2 regions of the Ideonella sp. BN130291 genome follow, and region 1 is predicted to be linked to the other one. Evidence: predicted binding sites of a transcription regulator. Region 1 holds the regulator's gene; the other holds the start of a gene.
What was found. The regulator LexA, encoded in region 1, represses DNA repair genes until DNA is damaged. The targets are predictions, from matches to a motif close to ACTGTATNNNNATACAGT.
Positions count from the first base shown of each region.

Region 1 (9,978 bases):
AGGCCTGGGATCCGGTGGACAGCCTGGCCTGGGGCGTGATGATGGCGTGGGACCTGGGCGGCAACTGGGGCACCGAGCTGTTGCGGGCGCGCCTGGCGCTCAAGCTGCCGGTGAACCGCATCAACGAGCTGCTGCCGCCCTACCCGGGCGACCAGCCGCTGGCCACCGCCGACTATGCCGCGTTGTTCCGCGAGTTGAAGCTGGGCGATCCGGGCGGCCGGCAGGCCAGGCTGGCCGCGCCGCCCTCTGGCGTGGAAGGCGTGGGCTCCAACAACTGGGTGGTGGCCGGCTCACGCAGCCAGTCGGGCAAGCCGCTGCTGGCCAACGACCCGCACCTGAAGCTGTCGGCGCCCGCGCTGTGGTACTTCGCCCGCCTGGAAGCGCCGGGCTTCAAGATGGCCGGCGCCACCATGCCGGGCCTGCCGCTGGTGGTGCTGGGCCAGAGCCAGCACATCGCCTGGGGCTTCACCAATACCGGCCCGGACGTGCAGGACCTGTACCTGGAGAAGATCAACCCGGACGATCCATCGCAATACCAGACCCCCGACGGGTGGGCCGCCTTCGACGCCGTGGACGAAGTCATCCGCGTCAAGGGCAAGCCGGATGTCAAGCTGCAGGTGCGCCGCACCCGCCACGGCCCGGTGATCTCCGACGCGGGCGTGGCGGACGACCTCATCGGCCCGGCCGGGCGGCCGGCGTATGCGATTGCCATGCGCTGGACCGCGCTGGACGCCGACGCCGAGCCCATCGGCGCCAACCTGGCCACCACCCGGGCCACCAGCGTGGAGCAGTACATCGCGGCATCGAGCGCGTGGGTGGCGCCGATGCAGAACATGGTGGTGGCCGACACCGCCGGCCACATCGGCTTCGTGGCGGCAGGGCGCGTGCCGCTGCGCCACCCGGACAACGACCTGCATGGCGTGGTGCCGGTGCCGGGCTGGGACGCCCGCTACGACTGGACGGGTTTTGTGCCGGCGCAGGCCACGCCGCGGGAGACCGACCCGCCGCGCGGCTTCATCGCCACCGCCAACCAGCGCATCCACGCAAAGGACTATCCGTATTTCCTCGGCAACGACTGGGCCCTGCCGTACCGGCAGCAGCGCATCGAACACCTGCTGCAGGCGCGCCCGCAGCACACGGCCGACAGCTTTGCCGCGATGCAGGCGGACGTGCAGTCCCTCGCGGCCGCACCGCTGCTGCCATGGCTGATGAAGGCCCAGGCCACGCACCCGCTGGCCGCGGCGGCCCGCACGCACCTGCAGGGCTTCGACGGCACCATGGCCGCCGACCGCGCGGCGCCGCTCATCTTCTGGGCCTGGGCGCGCCACCTCACGCAACGTGTGTTCGCCGACGAGCTCGGCTCGATCTATGAGCGCAGCCTGTCCAGCCGCAGCTACCGCGATGCGCTGGAGGGGGTGCTGGCGCGCAACGATGGCTGGTGGTGCGACGACAAGGCCACGCCGGCCGCGGAAACCTGCGCGGCCCAGGCCGACGCGGCCTTGAACGAGGCCCTCGCGGAGCTCCAGGCCCGGCTGGGCGACGACGTGGCGCAATGGCGCTGGGGCGACGTGCACCAGGCTCGTTCGGAGCACCGGCCGTTCAGCAAGGTGAAGGCGCTGTCGCGCTGGTTCGAGCTGCGCACGCCGGTGGGCGGTGACACCTACACGGTCAACGTCTCACGGGTGGCGCTGCGGCCCGACACCACCACCGGCGAGCTCTACCTCGACGAGCACGGCCCGTCGCTGCGCGCCATCTACGACCTGGCGGATCCGGCGCAGTCGCGGTTCATGCATTCCAGCGGACAGTCCGGCATCGTGAGCTCGCCGCTGTACCGCAACTTCGCCGAACGCTGGGCCCGGGTGGAATACCTGCCGTTGTGGGGGCGGGGCGCGCCGGCGCACACGCTGCTGGTCAGGCCCGCGGCCGCGGGCCCGGCCGGTGGCCCCGCGGCGAGTGCGCCGTGAGGGGTGGTGCATGCTGAAGGGAAGGGAGACAGCGCAAGGAGTCGGCATGACGGCACCGTGCACTGCGCGATTGATCCTGCCTCGCCGCAGCCTGGCGTCGTGCGTGCGGGCGTACGTGGTCCGCGACACCACCGGCCTGCCGCCGCTGCCCGCCGGGCAGCGCTTCAACCACTTTCCTGCGACGACCTTGTGCAGCCTGAACTGGTTCATCGAAGGCCGGGCGCAGATGCTGCTCGAGAACCGGGGCGTGCTCGGTCCCCTGCAGGACCCGCTGCTGTTCCGCGGGCCGCAGACCCGGCCGACGATCAGCCACAACCCGGGGCCGGTGCGGGCCTTCAAGCTGCTGCTCTTTCCGCAGGCGCTGCATGCCTTGACCGGCATGCCCATCGCGGCTTTCGTCGATCGCATCGTGCCGCTGGCGTCGGCACTGGACGGTGCTTGGCTCACGCTGGCCGACGCGGTGCTGCAGTCGAATGACGACGAGAGCCGTGTGGCGCTGATCGAGGACTTTCTGGAGCCGCGGTGGCACGCCGCGCGCCACCGCGGCGGGGTGCCGGCCGGCAAGGTGGGCGACTGGACGCAGGCGCTGCTGTTGCAGGCCGCGACCAGCGGCTGGGGCCGCAGCGCACGCAGTGTCGAGCGCCGTGTCCGGCTGTGGGCCGGCCAGCCGCTGCGCCGATTGAAGCGCCTGGTGCGCGCCGAGGCATCGTGGCGACTGCGCCGTGCCGACGGCCCGTCGGCTGGCTGGGCGGACTTTGCGCAAGGTGCCGGATATGCCGACCAGGCCCACCTGTGCCGGGAGGTGCGCGACATCACCGGCCACAGCCCGGCCGAGTTGTGGGCCAAGGCACAGCACGACGAGCGCTACTGGGCCTACCGCATCTGGGGCTGAGACGGGAGGGGCACGAACAGCAGAAGCAGCGCGAGCAGCAACGCCAGCGGCAGCGGCGACTTCGGAAACGCCGCGACGCCAATGCCCGCGCACACCAGCAGGTAGGCGCCGACCAGCCGCAGCAGGGCCGGCTGCCCGTGCGAGACCGCATGCAAGGCCACCTGCCCGGCCAGCATGAGCTGCGGCCCGGCCATCAGGAACCAGAACGCGGTGCGCCGGGATTCATGCGCTGCGAACTGGCCGATGAAGCCGTCGGCCAGCGCGCCCAGCAACGGCTCCTTGAAGCGAACGAAACCGAAGACGATGTGCGCGATGCCGAGCGCAAACAACGACCATGCCAGCGTGGCAGCCATGAGGGGACTCCTGCGAGGGTGAAGGGGAGGGCGATGCAACGAACCGGACTGTGCGTGGTGCGGCCGCGCCCGTATTGAACGGTTCCGACAGGACGGTTCCCCCCAGGTGCTGAAGCACGCCGCCGGGCGCGCCAGCATTGTTCAAGCCGTGTCAGACCTGCCCGTACAGCGCCTTGCGTTGTGCGGTGTAGTTCCACCAGGGCGCCGGGGCTGCGCCGCGCATGAAGTCGGTGGCCGCCATGAAGGTGTCCAGCACGCATGGGTCCTGGCGCTGGCCGGTCTTGGCGCACAGCGATTGGTACAGCACGAAGGCATCGCGGTTGGCCAGCTCCCTGGGATGGGCAATGCCCAGCAGGCGCAGGTCAGCGGCCAGCGAGGGGCCGATGTTGGGCAACTGTTCCAGCACCTGGCACTCCTCGGCGGAGCGCGCCTTCGGCGTTTTGACGGCGGTTTTCATCACATCAGCATGGTGTTGCGGATGAGGCCGACGGCAATGCCTTCCAGCTCGAAACCCGGCTCATCCGGCGTGACGACGATGGTCTTGAAGTCAGGGTTCTCGGGCAGCAGCTCGATGGTGCTGCGGGTGCGGCGAAAGCGCTTCACTGTCACCTCGTCGCCAAGGCGGGCCACCACGATCTGGCCGTTCTTGGCGTCCCTGGCCTTTTGCACCGCCAGCAGGTCGCCATCGAGGATGCCGGCGTCGCGCATGCTCATGCCACGCACCTTCAGCAGGTAGTCCGGGCGGCGCGCGAACATGCTGGCTTCCATCAGGTAGGTCTGGTCCACATGTTCCTGCGCCAGGATGGGGCTGCCCGCGGCCACGCGGCCCACCAGCGGCAGGCTCAGTTGCGCCAGGCTGGGCAGCGGCAGGCTGAACTGCTTGCCGCGGGCCTCGTTGAGCGCGCGTAAAGTCTCGGACTTCAGGCGGATGCCGCGCGAGGTGCCACCCACCAGCTCGATCACACCCTTGCGGGCCAACGCCTGCAGATGCTCTTCGGCTGCGTTGGCGGAGCGAAAGCCCAGCTCGGCCGCAATTTCAGCCCGGGTGGGTGGTGCGCCGGTGCGCTCGATCGCGCTTTGCACCAGATCGAGGATCTGCTGCTGGCGCTCGGTGAGTTTCGGGCGTTCGTCCATGGGGTCTCTCGTGGCGCTGGTGGTTTATCCAGTGGCTGTATTTTTATCCAGAGTCCAAATAAATGCAAAACAAGCAGCGGGTGGTGATCCTCGGCACCGGCGGCACGATCGCCGGGCGCTCGGCGCAGGCGGGCGACAACGTCGGCTACACCGCCGGCCAGATCGGCGTGGATGCGCTGGTGGCCGCGGTGCCCGCGCTGGCCGGCGAGGCGCTGGAAGCGCAGCAGGTGGCACAGCTGGACAGCAAGGACATGGACCACGCCACCTGGCTGCTGCTGGCCCAGCATCTGGCCTACCAGCTGGCGCGGCCGGAGGTGCAAGGCGTGGTGATCACGCACGGCACCGACACGCTGGAAGAAACCGCCTACTTCCTGCACCGCCTGCTGGCGCCGCCCAAGCCGGTGGTGTTGACGGCGGCCATGCGGCCGGCCACCGCGCTGCTGGCCGATGGCCCGCAGAACCTGCTGGACGCCGTGCGCGTCGCGCGTTGTGCCGGCGCACGCGGCGTGGTGACGGTGCTCAACGGCCAGGTGCTGGCCGCCGAGGACGTGCGCAAGGTGCACAGCTACCGCGTCGAGGCCTTCAGCGCCGGTGACGCCGGGCCGCTGGCCGTGATGGAAGAAGGGCGGCTGCGCCTGTTCCGCGATTGGCCGCAGGGCCAGGCGCTGGGGCTGGCCTGGTTGCCGAGCGACGTGGCCCGGTGGCCGCGCGTGGAGGTGCTGCTCAGCCACGCCGGCGCATCGGGCGGGCTGGTGGAGGCGCTGGTGGCCCAGGGCGTGCGCGGCATCGTGGTGGCCGGCACTGGAAACGGCACGGTGCACCGGGACATGCAGGCGGCACTGCAGCGCGCCCAGCTCGCCGGCGTGAGGGTGCTGCGCAGTTCGCGCTGCGTGAACGGCGCGGTGGTGGGGGACGGCCTGCTGGATTCGGCAGGCGCCTTGCCCCCGGTGAAGGCGCGCATCGAGCTGATGCTGCAGCTGATGGCGCCTTCGGCGGCCTGACCGGCAGGCCGGCCGCTCAGCGAACAGGCCTTCAGGCGGCGATGTTCAGCTTGACGTCGATGTTGCCGCGCGTGGCGTTGGAGTACGGGCACACCTGGTGGGCAGCCTGCACCAGCTGCTCGGCCTGTTCCTTCGACAGGCCCGGCACCTTGATGTTCATTTCCACGGCAATGCCATAACCCACGGCGCCACCGGCCAGGGGGCCGAAGCTCACCGCAGCGTCGATGCTCACGTCGTTGGGCACCTTCAGTTGAAGCTTGGGTGCCACTGCCTTCATCGCGCCGATGAAGCACGCGGAATAACCGGCCGCGAACAGCTGCTCGGGATTCGTGCCTGCGCCGCCGGCGCCGCCCATTTCCTTGGGCGTGGCCAGTTGCACGTCCAACACGCCGTCCGAGCTGCGGGACGTGCCTTGGCGGCCTCCGGTGGAGGTGGCGTGGGCGGTGTAGAGCACTTTGTCGAGAGCCATGGTGGGTCCTTTCGGGTTGCGGAGAAGCTGCGGCCGGTCAGGCCGCGGGGGAAACGGTCGCCTGCACGATCTGGTCGCGCAGGGTCTTCAGCCGCGCGGTGAGCGCAGCCAGTTCATCGAGCGGGCAGCCGGCCGCGCAGGCCACTTCGGGCGGCACCTTGGCGGCACGCTGCTTCAAGTGGCGGCCCGCGGCGGTCAGGCGCAGCAGCACGCGGCGTTCGTCGGCGCTGTCGCGCAGGCGCTGCACCAGGCCGGCGGCCTCCAGGCGCTTGAGCAGCGGGGTCAGCGTGCCCGAGTCAAGCTGCAGGCGCTGGCCGAGGTCGGACACGGTGAGGCCGTCGCCCTCCCACAGCACCAACATCACCAGATACTGCGGATAGGTCAGCCCCAGCGGCTCCAGCAGCGGCTTGTAGAGCTTGGTCATCGCGAGCGACGAGGAGTACAGCGCAAAACACAGCTGGTGGTCCAGCTGCAGCCATTGCTCCTGGGTGCTCTTGGATGGAAGGGTGCGGGCCATGGCGGCAATTGTATTGCGTGCAATTGAATTGTGCTTGACCATGTTCGTCGGTGGGTCTTGGAACACGGGTATGCGGCTTGCCCAAAAGCCCCCATGACCCCCCCGATACCGGCAGCAGTACGCCGTTCGCTGCGAGAGACGTTTGGCCTCACGGAGCTGCGCAGCGGCCAGCAGGAAGTGATAGGTCGTGTGCTCAAGGGCAAGGACACGCTGGCCGTGATGCCCACCGGCGCAGGCAAGTCCCTGTGTTACCAACTGCCGGCCTTGCACCTGGACGGCACCACCGTCGTGGTGTCGCCGCTGATCTCGCTGATGAAGGACCAGGCGGAGAAGCTGGAGGAAGCCGGCGTCGCCGCCGAGCAACTCAACAGCGCCCAGCCGCGGCGCGAGCAGGGTGCCTCGATGGAACGCATTGCCGAGGCCGAGAGTGACATCGTCTTCGCCACGCCGGAGCGCCTGGCGGATGCGGAGTTCCTGCAGGCGCTGGCGGCCCAGCGCGTGGCGCTGCTGGTGGTGGACGAGGCGCACTGCATCTCGCAGTGGGGCCACGATTTCCGGCCGGCCTACCTGGAGATCGGCACCGCCCTGGAAGCCCTGGGGCAGCCGCCGGTGCTGGCCCTCACGGCCACGGCCACGCCCGCGGTGGTGGAGGACATCCGCCACAAGCTCAAGCGGCCCGAGCTGCACCTGGTGAACACCGGCATCTACCGCGACAACCTGCGCCTGCAGGTGGTGCAGGTGACCAACGAAGCGGAAAAATTCGACCGCCTGCTGCAAGCCGTGCGCAAGGCGCAGGGTGGGGGCATCGTCTACACCGCCACGGTGAAGGCCTGCATCGAAGTGCACGAGCGCCTCGCGTCCGCCGGCGAGTCGGTCACGCTCTATCACGGGCGCCTGCCCGCCGCCGAGCGGCATGCCAACCAGGACCGCTTCATGAGTGGCGAGGCGCGCATCATGGTGGCCACCAACGCGTTCGGCATGGGCATCGACAAGCCGGACATCCGCTTCGTGCTGCATTGGCAGATGCCCGGCAGCCCGGAGGCCTACTACCAGGAGGCCGGGCGCGCGGGCCGCGACGGAGAGCCGGCCGATTGCGCGCTGGTGTTCTTCCGCAAGGACCGGCAGGTGCAGCAGTTCTTCCTGGCGCGCCGCTACCCCACCGCGGAGGAGCTGCGCCAGGTGGTCGACGTGCTGGAGCGCGCAGAGGCCGGCTTGGCCGTGGGGGACATCGATGGCCGCCTGCCCGCCGTGCCCGCCAACCGGATTGCGGTGGCACTGAACCTGCTGCGCGACGGTGGCGTCGTGTCCTGCGACCGCAACCGGGTGTGGCACCGGCGCCGCGAGCGGCCAGCGGGCCACACCGTGCTGGCCGAGCTGGCGTCGGCCTACGAACACAAGGCCGAGCGCGACCAGGAGGCGCTGGAGCGCATGGTCTTCTATGCGCAGACGGGGTTCTGCCGCTGGCGCGTGCTGCTGGAGTACTTCGACGAGCCCATGCCCTTCGAGCAGCGCTGCGGCCATTGCGACAACTGCCTGCGCCCGCCGGTGCAGCCGGCGGTGGCCAAGGAGGATGCCTTCCATCGGCCCAAGAAGGCGCCGATGCCGGTGGCCGCCTTCCAGCCGGGCGACAACGTGCGGGTGCCGCGCTATGGCGAAGGCAAGGTGGCGCAGGTAGCGGGTGAGGAGGTGACGGTGGTCTTCCCCGACCGGGCCCGGCGCAGCTTCGTGGCGGCCTACGTGCAGCGGCAGTGAGCGGCCGCGCATGGCGGAACGCCGTGCGCACCCCCTTGATGGAGAGTGCGGTGGCTGGACCCCGCCACGCGGTCCGGGGCGCGTCTTGACAACTATCAAATAAGAATTGTTCGCATTCGTGTTAGAGTTCGCGCCGCTTCGATCTCCAACACGCCATGTTCGCCACACCGTTTGCCTTTGCCCGCCCGCCCGGCACGCCCGAGCGCCGGCAACGCATCATCGTGGTGGGGGCGATCCTGCTGGTGCATGCAGTGGTCGCTTCCGCCCTGCTGCAGGGTGGGCGGCTCCGTATCGCCGTGCCGCCGCCGTCTCCGCTGACCGTCAACCTGGTGTCCGCGCCGCCGCCGCCAGCCGCGCCGGACCGGCCGGTGCACATGCCCGAGCGGCTGCCCCTGCCGCCGATCGACATTCCGCCCCCGCCCGTGCCGCAGGCAGCGCCGGTGGAAGCGGCGGTGATGCATGCGCCCGCGGCCCCGGCGCCAGCCATCACGGTGGCCGCGGCGCCGGCACCGCCTGCCTCGGCAGCGCCTGAGCCGGTGTCGGCCACGCGCATGCTGCCCGCCTCGGCGCTGCAGTACCTGCAGCCCCCGGTGCCAGTTTACCCGCGTGCCTCGCGCCGCGCCGGGGAGGCCGGCCGCGTGGTGGTGCGGGTGTTCGTCGATGAGGCCGGCCTGCCGCGCAACGTGCAGGTGAGCCAGTCCTGCGGCCATGCCCGCCTGGACGAGGCGGCTGTGCAGGCCGTGCAGAACGCTCGCTTCAAACCCGCCACGCACAACGGCGCGCCGCTGTCGGGCTGGGCCCTGATTCCCTTGACCTTTGACCTGGAGACCTGACCTGTGAACCCCACCGCCGTCCCGCTCAGCCTGCGCGCTGCCGCCCTGGCCCTGGCCTTTGGCACCGCGCACGCCCAGCAGGCGCCCAAGAAGGACGAGCCCGAGGCGGCGCTGCCGGAGATCAAGGCCAGCGCCACCCGCGAACGGGACAACGGCGTGGCGGCCACCGGCGCCAAGTTCGAGACGCCGCTGCGCGACGTGCCCCAGTCGGTGACGGTCATCGACCGCAAGATGCTCGATTCCCAGGCCGCCGCCTCCCTGAAGGACTCCCTGCGCAACGTGCCCGGCATCACGCTGGGCGCGGGCGAGGGCGGTGTGATCGGCGACAACATCAACCTGCGCGGCTTCTCGGCGCGCACCGACATCTACCTCGACGGCCTGCGTGACCGCGGCCAGTACAGCCGCGACGTGTTCTCGCTGGAGGCGATCGAGGTGCTCAAGGGCCCGTCGTCCATGCTGTTCGGGCGCGGCTCCACCGGCGGCGTGATCAACCAGATCACCAAGAAGCCCGACCTGCGCGAGCGCGGCGAAGTGGGCGTGACGGTCGGCACGGACGACTACTACCGGGTCAGCGCGGACGTGAACCACCAGCTGTCGGACACATCGGCCGCGCGCCTGTCGGTGTTCGGGCAGGACGTGCAGTCCACCCGCGACGTCACCCGCAACCGCGACTGGGGCGTGGCGCCCTCGGTGCGCTTGGGCATCAACACGCCCACCGAGGTGACGGTGTCGGCGCTGATCCAGCGCAACCGTGACCTGCCGGACTACGGCTTTCCCTTCGTCAGCCGCAATGGCGCCGGCACGGTGCGCGAGCCGATCCATGCGCCTGCGGACCGCTTCTACGGCTACGCCGACGACCATTTCAACCAGTCGGTGAACCTGCTCACGGCGGTGGTGCAGCACAAGCTGAGTGCCAGCACCACGCTGCGCAACCGCACGCTGGTGAGCCACAACACCACCGAGGCCTCGCCGTCGCCGCTGGGCACGGTCAGCCGCATCGGCGGCGGAGTGCCGTCGCTGAACGATCCGCTGGAGCAGTTGCAGGCGCCGCGGCAGGACCGCG
Region 1 is NZ_JAZARE010000003.1:550,850-560,827, reverse strand. It holds gene VPH43_RS08880 (penicillin acylase family protein) at 1-1,964, shown strand, start outside; gene VPH43_RS08875 (helix-turn-helix domain-containing protein) at 2,011-2,856, shown strand; gene VPH43_RS08870 (DUF6463 family protein) at 2,838-3,209, opposite strand; gene VPH43_RS08865 (helix-hairpin-helix domain-containing protein) at 3,361-3,666, opposite strand; gene lexA (transcriptional repressor LexA) at 3,666-4,343, opposite strand; gene VPH43_RS08855 (asparaginase) at 4,406-5,344, shown strand; gene VPH43_RS08850 (organic hydroperoxide resistance protein) at 5,376-5,813, opposite strand; gene VPH43_RS08845 (MarR family winged helix-turn-helix transcriptional regulator) at 5,851-6,330, opposite strand; gene VPH43_RS08840 (RecQ family ATP-dependent DNA helicase) at 6,424-8,082, shown strand; gene VPH43_RS08835 (energy transducer TonB) at 8,238-8,915, shown strand; gene VPH43_RS08830 (TonB-dependent receptor) at 8,919-9,978, shown strand, end outside.

Region 2 (9,978 bases), 210 kb from region 1:
AGTAATGCGCGCTTGAGGCCACTTCAACCGGCCACCCCCGTGGGCCTCACCGCGCACGGGGGCTTTTGCGTTTAAGAGAGACCACCCATGGCAAAGCGTGATTACTACGAGATCCTCGGCGTCGCCAAGAACGCCAGCGACGAGGACATCAAGAAGGCTTATCGCAAGCTCGCGATGAAGCACCACCCTGACCGCAACCAGGGGGACGACTCCAAGAAGGCCGAAGAGAAGTTCAAGGAGGCCAAGGAAGCCTACGAGATGCTCTCGGACCCGCAGAAGCGCGCGGCCTACGACCAATACGGCCATGCGGGGGTGGACCCCAACATGGGCGGCGCGGGTTTCCGCGGCGGGCCGGAGGGCTTTGGCGGCTTCGCCGAGGCCTTTGGCGACATCTTCGGCGACATCTTCGGTGGCCAGGCAGCCGGCGGCCGGCGTGGCGGGGGACAGCAGGTCTACCGCGGCTCGGATCTTTCGTACGCGATGGAAATCACGCTGGAAGAGGCGGCGCACGGCAAGGAAACCCAGATCCGCATCCCGAGCTGGGAGACCTGCGAAACCTGCCACGGCAGCGGTGCCAAGCCGGGCACGAGCCCGAAGACCTGCCCGAGCTGCAACGGCAGCGGCGCGGTGCACCTGCGCCAGGGCTTCTTCAGCATCCAGCAGACCTGCCCGCATTGCCACGGCACCGGCAAGATCATTCCCGAGCCTTGCCTCACCTGCTCCGGCCAGGGCAAGATCAAGAAGACCAAGACGCTGGAGGTCAAGATCCCCGCGGGCATCAACGAGGGCATGCGCATCCGCTCGGCCGGCAATGGCGAGCCCGGCACCAATGGCGGCCCGCCGGGCGACCTGTACATCGAGATCCGGATCAAGCAGCACGAGATCTTCGAGCGCGATGGCGACGACCTGCACTGCACCGTGCCGGTGGGCGTGACCACCGCGGCGCTGGGCGGCACCATCGAGGTGCCCACCCTGGGTGGCAAGGCCGAGATCGAGTTGCCCGAAGGCACCCAGCACGGCAAGACCTTCCGCCTGCGCGGCAAGGGCATCAAGGGCATCCGCTCCAGCTACCCGGGCGACCTGTACTGCCATGTGGCGGTGGAAACGCCGGTCAAGCTCACCGAATACCAGCGCAAGCTGCTGAAGGAGCTGGACGAGTCCTTCCGCAAGGCCGGCGACCGCCATTCGCCGAACGCCAAGAGCTGGACCGACCGGGTGAAGGACATCTTCAAGTAAACCGCCCCGGTGCCGAATTGGCCCGGCCGCCACCCCCTAATTGGGGTTTTGGTGGCTGGGCTGCCTGCCTACACTGGGCCCAACCCTGCCATACGAGCCGGGTAAGGGAAGGCTCAAGGTATGCGACTGCTTGATTCGGACATCCATCAAGCCAAGGCGCTGGTCATCGACGGCAACCCCGGCTCGCGCAGCGCGCTGGTGGCGATGCTCAAGGAGGCCGGCATCGGCAAGGTGGAACAGTCGGCCAAGGTGGCCGACGCCCGCCGGCTGCTCGAGAGCCGGCCGTTCGACATCGTGCTGTGCGAATACCACTTCCCCGGCGAAACGATGAGCGGCCAGGACCTCATCGACGACCTGCGCCTGGCGCAACTGCTGCCGCTGAACACGGTGGTGGTCATGATCTCCGGCGAAGCGGCGTATTCGCAGGTGGCCGAAGCGGCCGAAGCTGCACTGGACGCCTACGTCATCAAGCCCCACACCGAACAGGCCCTGCGCGACCGGCTGGCCGAAGCGCGCCAGCGCAAGCGCCTGCTCAAGCCCATCCTGGACCGGGTGCAGGCCAAGCAGTACCAGGAAGCGGCCGACCTGTGCCTGACGCTCTATGAAACCAAGGGGCCGGGCTGGATCCATGCCGCGCGCATCGGCGCGGAGCTGATGCTCAACCTCGGCCAGGCCCACACTGCGATGAAGATGCTGGAGGCGGTGCTCGCCACGCGCGCTCTGCCCTGGGCCCGCATGGGCATCGCCCGCACCCAGTACAAGGTGGGCAGCCTGAACAACGCCCGCCGCACCCTGGAAAGCCTGCTGTCGGAGCAACCCGGCTACGTGGATGCCTACGACGTGATGGGCCGGGTGATGCTGGACCAGGGTGATACCGGCGGCGCGATCGAGGCCCTTCACCGGGCGTCGGATCTCACGCCGGGCAGCGTGGCGCGGCTGCAGAAGTTCGGTGTGCTCGCCTTCTACTACGGCAACCAGGATGAAGCGGCCGAGGCCCTGGCGCGCGCCACCAACATCGGGGTCAGCTCCAAGGCCTATGACATGCAAGGCCTGGTGCTGCTGGCCGCGCTGCAGTACGACAAGCGCGAGACGCGCCAGCTCGCGCTGTCGCAGGCCACGATGAAGCGGGTGCTGCGCGAAGCGCCCAACAGCGCCCGCCTGAACCGGTTTGCTGGCGTGGTGGACGCTCTGCATTGCCTGGCCACCCGCAAGGTGCCGGAGGCGGTGATGCAGGTCCGCCAGATGCTGGGCTCCGTGACCGAGCCGCAGTTCGACTTCGAGGCGGCCTGCAACCTGCTCATGGTGGCCACGCGGCTGTATGCCGAAGAAACCAAGCTGGACGACATCGAGCACTCGATGGACGTGCTGGCGCGCCGCTTTGCCGTCTCCAAGACCACCTGCGAGATGCTGGTGAGCGCGGCACGCCACCAGCCCGAACTGGCCGGGCCCATCCGCCTGGGCTACGCCCACATCAGCGCGCTGGCCGAATCCGCCGTGTCGCTGTCGGTGGCGGGCAAGCCCCAGGCAGCGGTGATGGACCTGCTGAGCCAGGCCGAGCAGACGCTCAATTCCAAGCTGCTCGACCTGGCCGCCCACACGCTGGAGCGGCACCGCGCCGCCATCCCGGACGCGCCCCGGGTGCAGGAGCGCATCGACGCCTTGCGCAGCCGCTATCACAGCTACGGCACCCAGGTGCGGCTGACCCGGCCGGGCGAACACGACGGCTGACGTGCCGGCTCAAGTGGGCGCGCCGGCCGGTCGATAACGGCGAACCAGCCCGCGCTGGAAGGGGTTGCCCATGTGCCCGTGCACCACTGACCATTGCCGCCGCCCTGCGGGGCGCACCACCGCCGTCGCGCAGGTGCCTTGATGCACGCGCTGGACCGCCACATCGCCGATTGCCGCGGCCTGGTGGTGGACGCCAACCCGACATCGCGCAGCATCCTTGCGGCCCAGCTGCGCGACCTGGGCGTGGGCACGGTGGCGCAATGCAGCAAGGCCACCGACGCCCGCCGCCTGCTGGAGAACCGCGAGTTCGAATTCGTGCTGTGCGAGCAGCACTTTCCCAACGACACGCTGTCGGGCCAGGACCTGCTGGACGACCTGCGCCGTGCGCAGCTGCTGCCCTTCTCCACGGTGTTCATCATGATCACCGGCGAGGCCACCTACGGCAAGGTGGCCGAAGCGGCCGAGTCCGCACTCGACGGCTACCTGCTCAAGCCCCACACCGCCACCGGCCTGGCAGAACGCCTGCGCCATGCACGCGAGCGCAAGCGCGTGCTGCGCGAGATCTTCGAGGCGATGGAGGACCAGCAGTTCGAAGTGGCGGCGCGCATGTGCCTGCAGCGCTTCCACGATCGCTCGCCCTACTGGCTGTATGCGGCCCGCATCGGCGCCGAGCTGCTGCTGCGCCTGCAGCAACATGCCGCCGCGCAGAAGCTCTACGAAGCGGTGATCGCCACCCAGGCGTTGCCATGGGCGCGCCTGGGCGTCGCGCGGGTGCAGCTCGAAGGCGGCCAGCTGGCGCCTGCGCGCCGCACGCTGGAAAGCCTGATTGCGCAGGAACCGTCCTACGCGGATGCCTATGACGTGATGGGGCGAGTGCAGGTGGAACAAGGCCAGCTCGACGACGCGCTGGCCACCTACCGCCAGGCCAGCGAGCTGACACCCGGCTCCATCATGCGGCTGCAAAAGCACGGCATGCTGGCCTTCTACCTGGGCGACCACGAGCAGTCGGCCAAGGCGCTGGAGCGGGCCAGCGCGCTGGGCATCAACTCCAAGACCTTCGACTTCCAGTCGATGGTGCTGCTGGCGTTCGCCCGTTTCCAGCAGCGCGACGGCAAGGGCCTGCAACGTTGCCTGGACAACCTGCAGCACGCACTGGACAAGGCGCCGCAGAGCCGGCGCCTGCAGCGTTTTGCGGAGGTGGCGCGCACGCTGCACCATATGCAGCAGAAGCAGGTGGCCAGCGTGGTGAACGACGTGCGGGCGCTGGCCGCCGAGATCGCTGAACCGGACTTCGACCTGGAGGCCGCGTGCAACATGCTGGCCCTGGTGTCGCGCCTGACCGCGGCCGAGCTGCGGCTGGACGAAGCCGAAGGCTGGATCGACGCGGTGGCGCTGCGCTTTTGCACCGCCAAGGGCGTGAGCGAACTGCTGGCCCGCAGCGCCGGCGGGCACCCGCCTTACGCCGAGCGGGTGCGCCAGTGCCATGCGCGCATCCACGAGATCGCCGAGCAATGCATGGCGCACACCGTGGCCGGCGATCCGGCCGCCACGGTCAAGCAGCTGCTGGTGCACGGCAGCCGCACCGGCAACACCAAGCTGATCGACATGGCGCGGCTCACGCTCCAGCGCCACCACGCCGCCGTGGCCGACGCCGCCGAGCTGGCGCCGCAACTTGAGGCGCTGCAGCGCCGCTACGCGGGTGCGGTGAACCTCCCTCTGGGCCAGGACGGTGGGCGCTCGGCGGGCGGGCTGAACCTGCGCACGGGTGCAGCGGAGCCGGTGGCGCCCGTGCAGGCGCTCAAAACAGCTCCCCCTGGCCCGCGGCCGCATCAGGACGCGGGCGGCGGAAGCCGCTGAAGTCGAACTGTTCCTTGTCACCCGCCAGCCCGAAACGCTGCTTCGCATTGGCCACCCGCTGCGCGAACAGCTGCGCCCAGACACCCTCGCCGCTCATGCGGTGGCCGAAGCGCGAGTCGTAGTCCTTGCCACCGTGCATCTCGCGCACGCGTGACATCACACGCTGGGCCCGGTCAGGAAAGTGCTGCTGCAGCCACTGCTGGAACAGCGGGTTCACCTCCCACGGCAGCCGCAGCACGATGCTGAACCCTGAGCGCGCGCCTGCGGCGGCGGCCGCTTCGAAAATGCGCTCCAGCTCCGGCTCGTTGATGAAAGGAATCATCGGTGAGGCGCTCACGCCCACCGGCACACCCGCCCTGGACAGCGTCTCGATCACCTGCAGGCGCCGATGCGGCGCGGCGGCGCGCGGCTCCAGGATGCGCGCGAGCTGCGGGTCCAGCGTGGTGAGGGACACGTAGACCGCCGACCTGCCGTGTGCCGCCATCGGCGCGATGAGGTCGAGATCGCGCTCCACTCCGGCCGACTTGGTGATCACCGAAAACGGATGCTGGCATTCGACCATCAACTCCATGATGGAGCGCGTGATGCGCAGGCGCCGCTCCACCGGCTGGTAGGCGTCAGTGGCCGAGCCGATGTTGAGCATCTTCGGTTCATAGCGCGGGCTGGCCAGCGCCTCGCGCAGCCGTTCGGCCGCGTTCACCTTGGCGATGATGCGGGTCTCGAAGTCCAGACCCGGCGACATGTTGAGGTAGCTGTGCGTGGGGCGCGCAAAGCAGTAGATGCAGCCATGTTCGCAGCCACGGTAGGGGTTGATCGAGAGATCGAAGGACACGTCGGGCGACTGGTTGCCCGACAGGATGGACTTGACCCGCTCCTCGATGATCTGGGTCTGCGGCGCCAGATGCTCTTCGTGCGCGGCCTGTTCCAGCGTGCCCCAGCCATCGTCGAAGGCTTCACGGGTGTCGCGCTTGAAGCGATGCTCTATGGCCCAGGCGGTGCCACGGCCCTTCAAGGGCATGTACACCAGCGCCGCGGAGGCGGCGGCTTCAGCAGGGTTGGGCGTCTTGTTCATACTGTAAATATATACAGCTACTTGACCCTTCTGCGAGTGCGGAGTGCGCGCCGGCTTGAAATTGATGCGGATCGCATCCACCTGACTGGCGTCACACCGTTTCGCAAAGGCCCGCCATGCCCCTCCTCGTGCTGCTGAGCGTGGCCTTGTGCTTCGTGGCCTGGCTCTTGGCCGAGCCGGCCTATGTACGCTGGCGCCGCGCCCGCATCGCGGCCCACCCGTTCCCAGCGGCCTGGCGCTCCGTGCTGCACCGCCGGGTGCCCTACTTCCGCCGCCTGCCGGTCAACCTGCAACTGCAGCTCAAGCGCCACATGCTGGTGTTCCTGGCGGAAAAGCCTTTCATCGGCTGCGCCGGCATGAAGGTGACCGATGAGGTGCGGGTCACCATCGCGGCACAAGCCTGCCTGCTGCTGCTGAACCGGCCGCCACACTACTTTCCCGGGCTGAAACAGATCCTGGTGTACCCGGGCGCCTTTGTCGTGAACCGCGTGCACACCGGCAGCGCGGGCGTCCTCCAGGAGCAGCGCCAGGTGCTGGCCGGCGAATCGTGGTCGCAGGGCCAGGTGATCCTGTCATGGGAGGACACCCTCGAAGGCGCGGCGGTCAGCGACGATGGCCGCAACGTGGTGCTGCACGAGTTTGCCCACCAGCTGGACCAGGAAACGGGCGCCGCCAATGGTGCGCCCCGGTTGGCAGGCCCGCAGCGTTACGAACGCTGGGCCCAGGTGCTGAACCGGGAATTCGAGCAGCTGCGCGCCCTGGCTGACAGCAGTCTGCCCAGCCTGCTGAACCCCTACGGTGCGACCGACCCCGCCGAGTTTTTCGCGGTGGCCACCGAGGTCTTCTTCGAGCAAGGTACGCAGCTGGCCGCGCACAGCCCGGCGCTGTATGCCGAGCTGCGCGACTTCTACCGGGTGGACCCGCTGAGCTGGGCCTGAATCGCGGCCGGCCAGCGAGCTGTTGAGCCCAGCGCAGGAAGCCGCCCCGCCGGTCCTGCACCGGCGTGGGCCGGCAGCGCCGCCAGCGCGCGGGCGAGCGGTGCTCAGTACTCGCTGCCGCTGACCACCGTGCCGGGCGCCAGGTTGTCGAACTTGGTCAGCGGCTTCAGGAAGGTGAGCTTCACCGTGCCGACCGGGCCGTTACGCTGCTTGCCGATGATGATCTCGGCCACGCCCGGTTCCTTCGAGTCCTTGTTGTAGTACTCGTCGCGGTAGATGAACATGATCACGTCCGCGTCCTGCTCGATGGCGCCCGATTCGCGCAGGTCGCTCATCATCGGGCGCTTGTCGGTGCGTGTTTCCACCGAGCGGTTGAGCTGCGACAACGCGATCACCGGGCATTGCAGCTCCTTGGCCAATGCCTTCAGGCCGCGCGATATCTCGCCGATGACGGTGGCGCGGTTTTCCTCGCTGGCACCGCCCGAGCCGCTCATCAGCTGCAGGTAGTCAATGACGATCAGGCCCAGGCGGCCGCACTGGCGGGCCTGGCGTCGCGCGCGCGCACGCAGCTCGCTCGGGTTGAGCGCCGGCGTCTCGTCGATGAACATGCTCGCCTTGGACAGCCGCTCGGTGGCTTCGCTCAGCCGGCTCCATTCATCGTCGTTGAGCTTGCCGGTGCGCAGGTGCTGCTGGTCGATGCGGCCGAGCGAGCCCACCAGGCGAAGCGCCAGCTGGGAGGCGCCCATTTCCATCGAGAACACCACCACCGGCAGGCCTTCCTGCACCGCCACGTGTTCGGCGATGTTCAGCGCGAAGGCCGTCTTGCCCATGGACGGACGGGCCGCCAGGATGATCAGGTCGCCCGGCTGCAGGCCCGCGGTCATGCGGTCCATGTCGTAGAAACCGGTGCGCACGCCGGTCACTTCCTCGGCGCCGTTTTCGTAGAGCTCGGTGACGCGATCGATCAGCTGCATCACCAGGTTGTCCATGCTCTGGAAACCCTGCTTCTGGCGCGAGCCCTCCTCGCCGATCTTGAAGATCGTGCCCTCGGCTTCGTCCAGGATGGTGGACACCGGCGTGCCTTGCGGATTGAAGGCCTTGGTGGCGATCTGGTCGCTGGCGGCGATGAGCTTGCGCAGGATGGCGCGCTCGCGCACGATTTCCGCATAGCGGCGCAGGTTGGCCGCGCTGGGCACGCTCTGCGCCAGGTCGTTCAGGTACTTGAGGCCGCCACACTCGTCGGCCTTGCCGAGGCTCTGCAGTTGCTCGTGCACCGTGATCACGTCGGCTGGCTTGCTGGCGTTGATCAACGTGCCGATGGCGGCGTAGATCACCCGGTGCTCGAAGCGGTAGAAGTCGGTGTCCTGCAGCAGGTCGCCGGCCCGGTCCCAGGCCCCGTTGTCCAGCAGCAGGCCGCCCAGCACGCTTTGTTCGGCCTCGATGGAGTGCGGCGGCACGCGCAGGCGCGCCACTTCGTCGTCACGGGGGGCGGACTCACGGGGCTGGAAAACGGCGGACATCGATACGAAGCCTCAGGAGGGATGCCAATCGGCCATGGTAGGCCTTCGAGCGGAGGATGGCTGTGCACAGGCCAGTGGATATCCCGTGTGCAGCTTGTGAAATGCGGAGGAACAAAGAAAAAGGCCGGCATCGAGCCGGCCTTCGTGAGCGCGAAGCGTCCGTCAGTCGGTTTCGCCGACCACTACGACGGTGACGTCCACCACCACATCGGTGTGCGGTGCCACGGTCACGGCATGCTCGCCGACGGTCTTCAGCGGACCGTTGGGCATGCGGATCTGGCCCTTGGCCAGCTCGAAGCCTTCCTTCTTGAGGGCTTCCGCGATGTCGTGGTTGGTGACCGAGCCGAACAGGCGACCGTCCACGCCAGCCTTCTGGCTGATACGCACCGTCTTGCCGTTGAGTTTCTCGCCGGTGGCTTGCGCGGCGGCCAGCTTGGCGGCGGCGGCCTTCTCGAGTTCGACGCGCTTGGCTTCGAACTCCTTGATGGCGCTTTCGGTGGCGCGGCGGGCCTGGCGGCTGGGGATCAGGAAATTACGGGCGTAGCCGTCCTTCACCTTCACCACGTCGCCCAGGTTGCCCAGGTTGGCCACTTTTTCGAGCAGGATGACTTGCATGGGGCTGCTCCTTAGACCTTGTGCTGGTCAGAGTACGGCACCAGCGCGAGGAAGCGGGCACGCTTGATCGCAGTGGTCAGCTGGCGCTGGTAGTACGCACGCGTGCCGGTCAGGCGGGCGGGCGTGATCTTGCCGTTTTCGCCGATGAAGTCGCGCAGGGTGTCGACATCCTTGTAGTCGATGGACTCGACGCCGGCGACGGTGAAGCGGCAGAAACGCTTGCGGCGGAACAGCAGCGATTGCTGGTTGCGCTTGGGACGCTTGTCCTTGGAGAAGCGACCTTTACCACGGGGTGGGGGCATGATGACCTCTTTCTAAATCTGATTCCGGAATACGAACGTGAGTCAGGTGAGCAGCTCGACCTCTGTGACGTGGAAGCTGAGGCCTCGGCCATTGCGCCCCGCCGTCAAAAACCCGGCAAAGGTGCCGGAGCTTCCGATGGCCAGCGGCAACAGCTGCCGTGTGATCGCCCCGATAGCCACCGCGCGTATCTCCATGGAGACCTTGCGGGGCTGCCCGTCTTCGCTGACCTGGGATTCGTGCTTCAAGCTCAAGTCCAGGGCCGGCAGACCGGCGGGGGTGTAGCGCACGGCACCGCGTTCGACCAGTTGGGCCGACAGAACCAATCGGTTCATCGCGCCCCGGCCTCAAGCGGCTGCAGCCTCAAACACACGTCAGGCGGCGGCCTCCTGCTGGGGGGCCTTGCGGGCTTCTTCCTTCTCGACCATCTTCATCATCACCGACGGGGTCGTCTCGGCCTTGTCCTTGGCGACGGTCAGGTGGCGCAGCACGGCGTCGTTGAAGCGGAAGCCGGTTTCCAGCTCGCCCAGCGTTTCCTTGCTGCACTCGATGTTGATGCACAGGTAGTGCGCCTTGGCGAGCTTCTGGATCATGTAGGCCAGCTGACGACGGCCCCAGTCCTCCACTCGATGCACCTTGCCACCGGCATTGGTGACCAGGGTCTTGTAGCGCTCCAGCATGGCTGGAACCTGTTCGCTTTGATCCGGATGGA
Region 2 is NZ_JAZARE010000003.1:343,239-353,216, forward strand. It holds partial or broken gene dnaK (molecular chaperone DnaK) at 1-5, shown strand, start outside; gene dnaJ (molecular chaperone DnaJ) at 88-1,236, shown strand; gene VPH43_RS07915 (response regulator) at 1,357-2,964, shown strand; gene VPH43_RS07920 (response regulator) at 3,106-4,821, shown strand; gene VPH43_RS07925 (PA0069 family radical SAM protein) at 4,763-5,893, opposite strand; gene VPH43_RS07930 (zinc-dependent peptidase) at 6,010-6,831, shown strand; gene dnaB (replicative DNA helicase) at 6,936-8,351, opposite strand; gene rplI (50S ribosomal protein L9) at 8,514-8,966, opposite strand; gene rpsR (30S ribosomal protein S18) at 8,978-9,268, opposite strand; gene priB (primosomal replication protein N) at 9,311-9,601, opposite strand; gene rpsF (30S ribosomal protein S6) at 9,641-9,978, opposite strand, start outside.
Region 2: VPH43_RS07925 (PA0069 family radical SAM protein) is a predicted target of LexA. The motif match lies at 5,894-5,911, and genes of this name have one in related genera.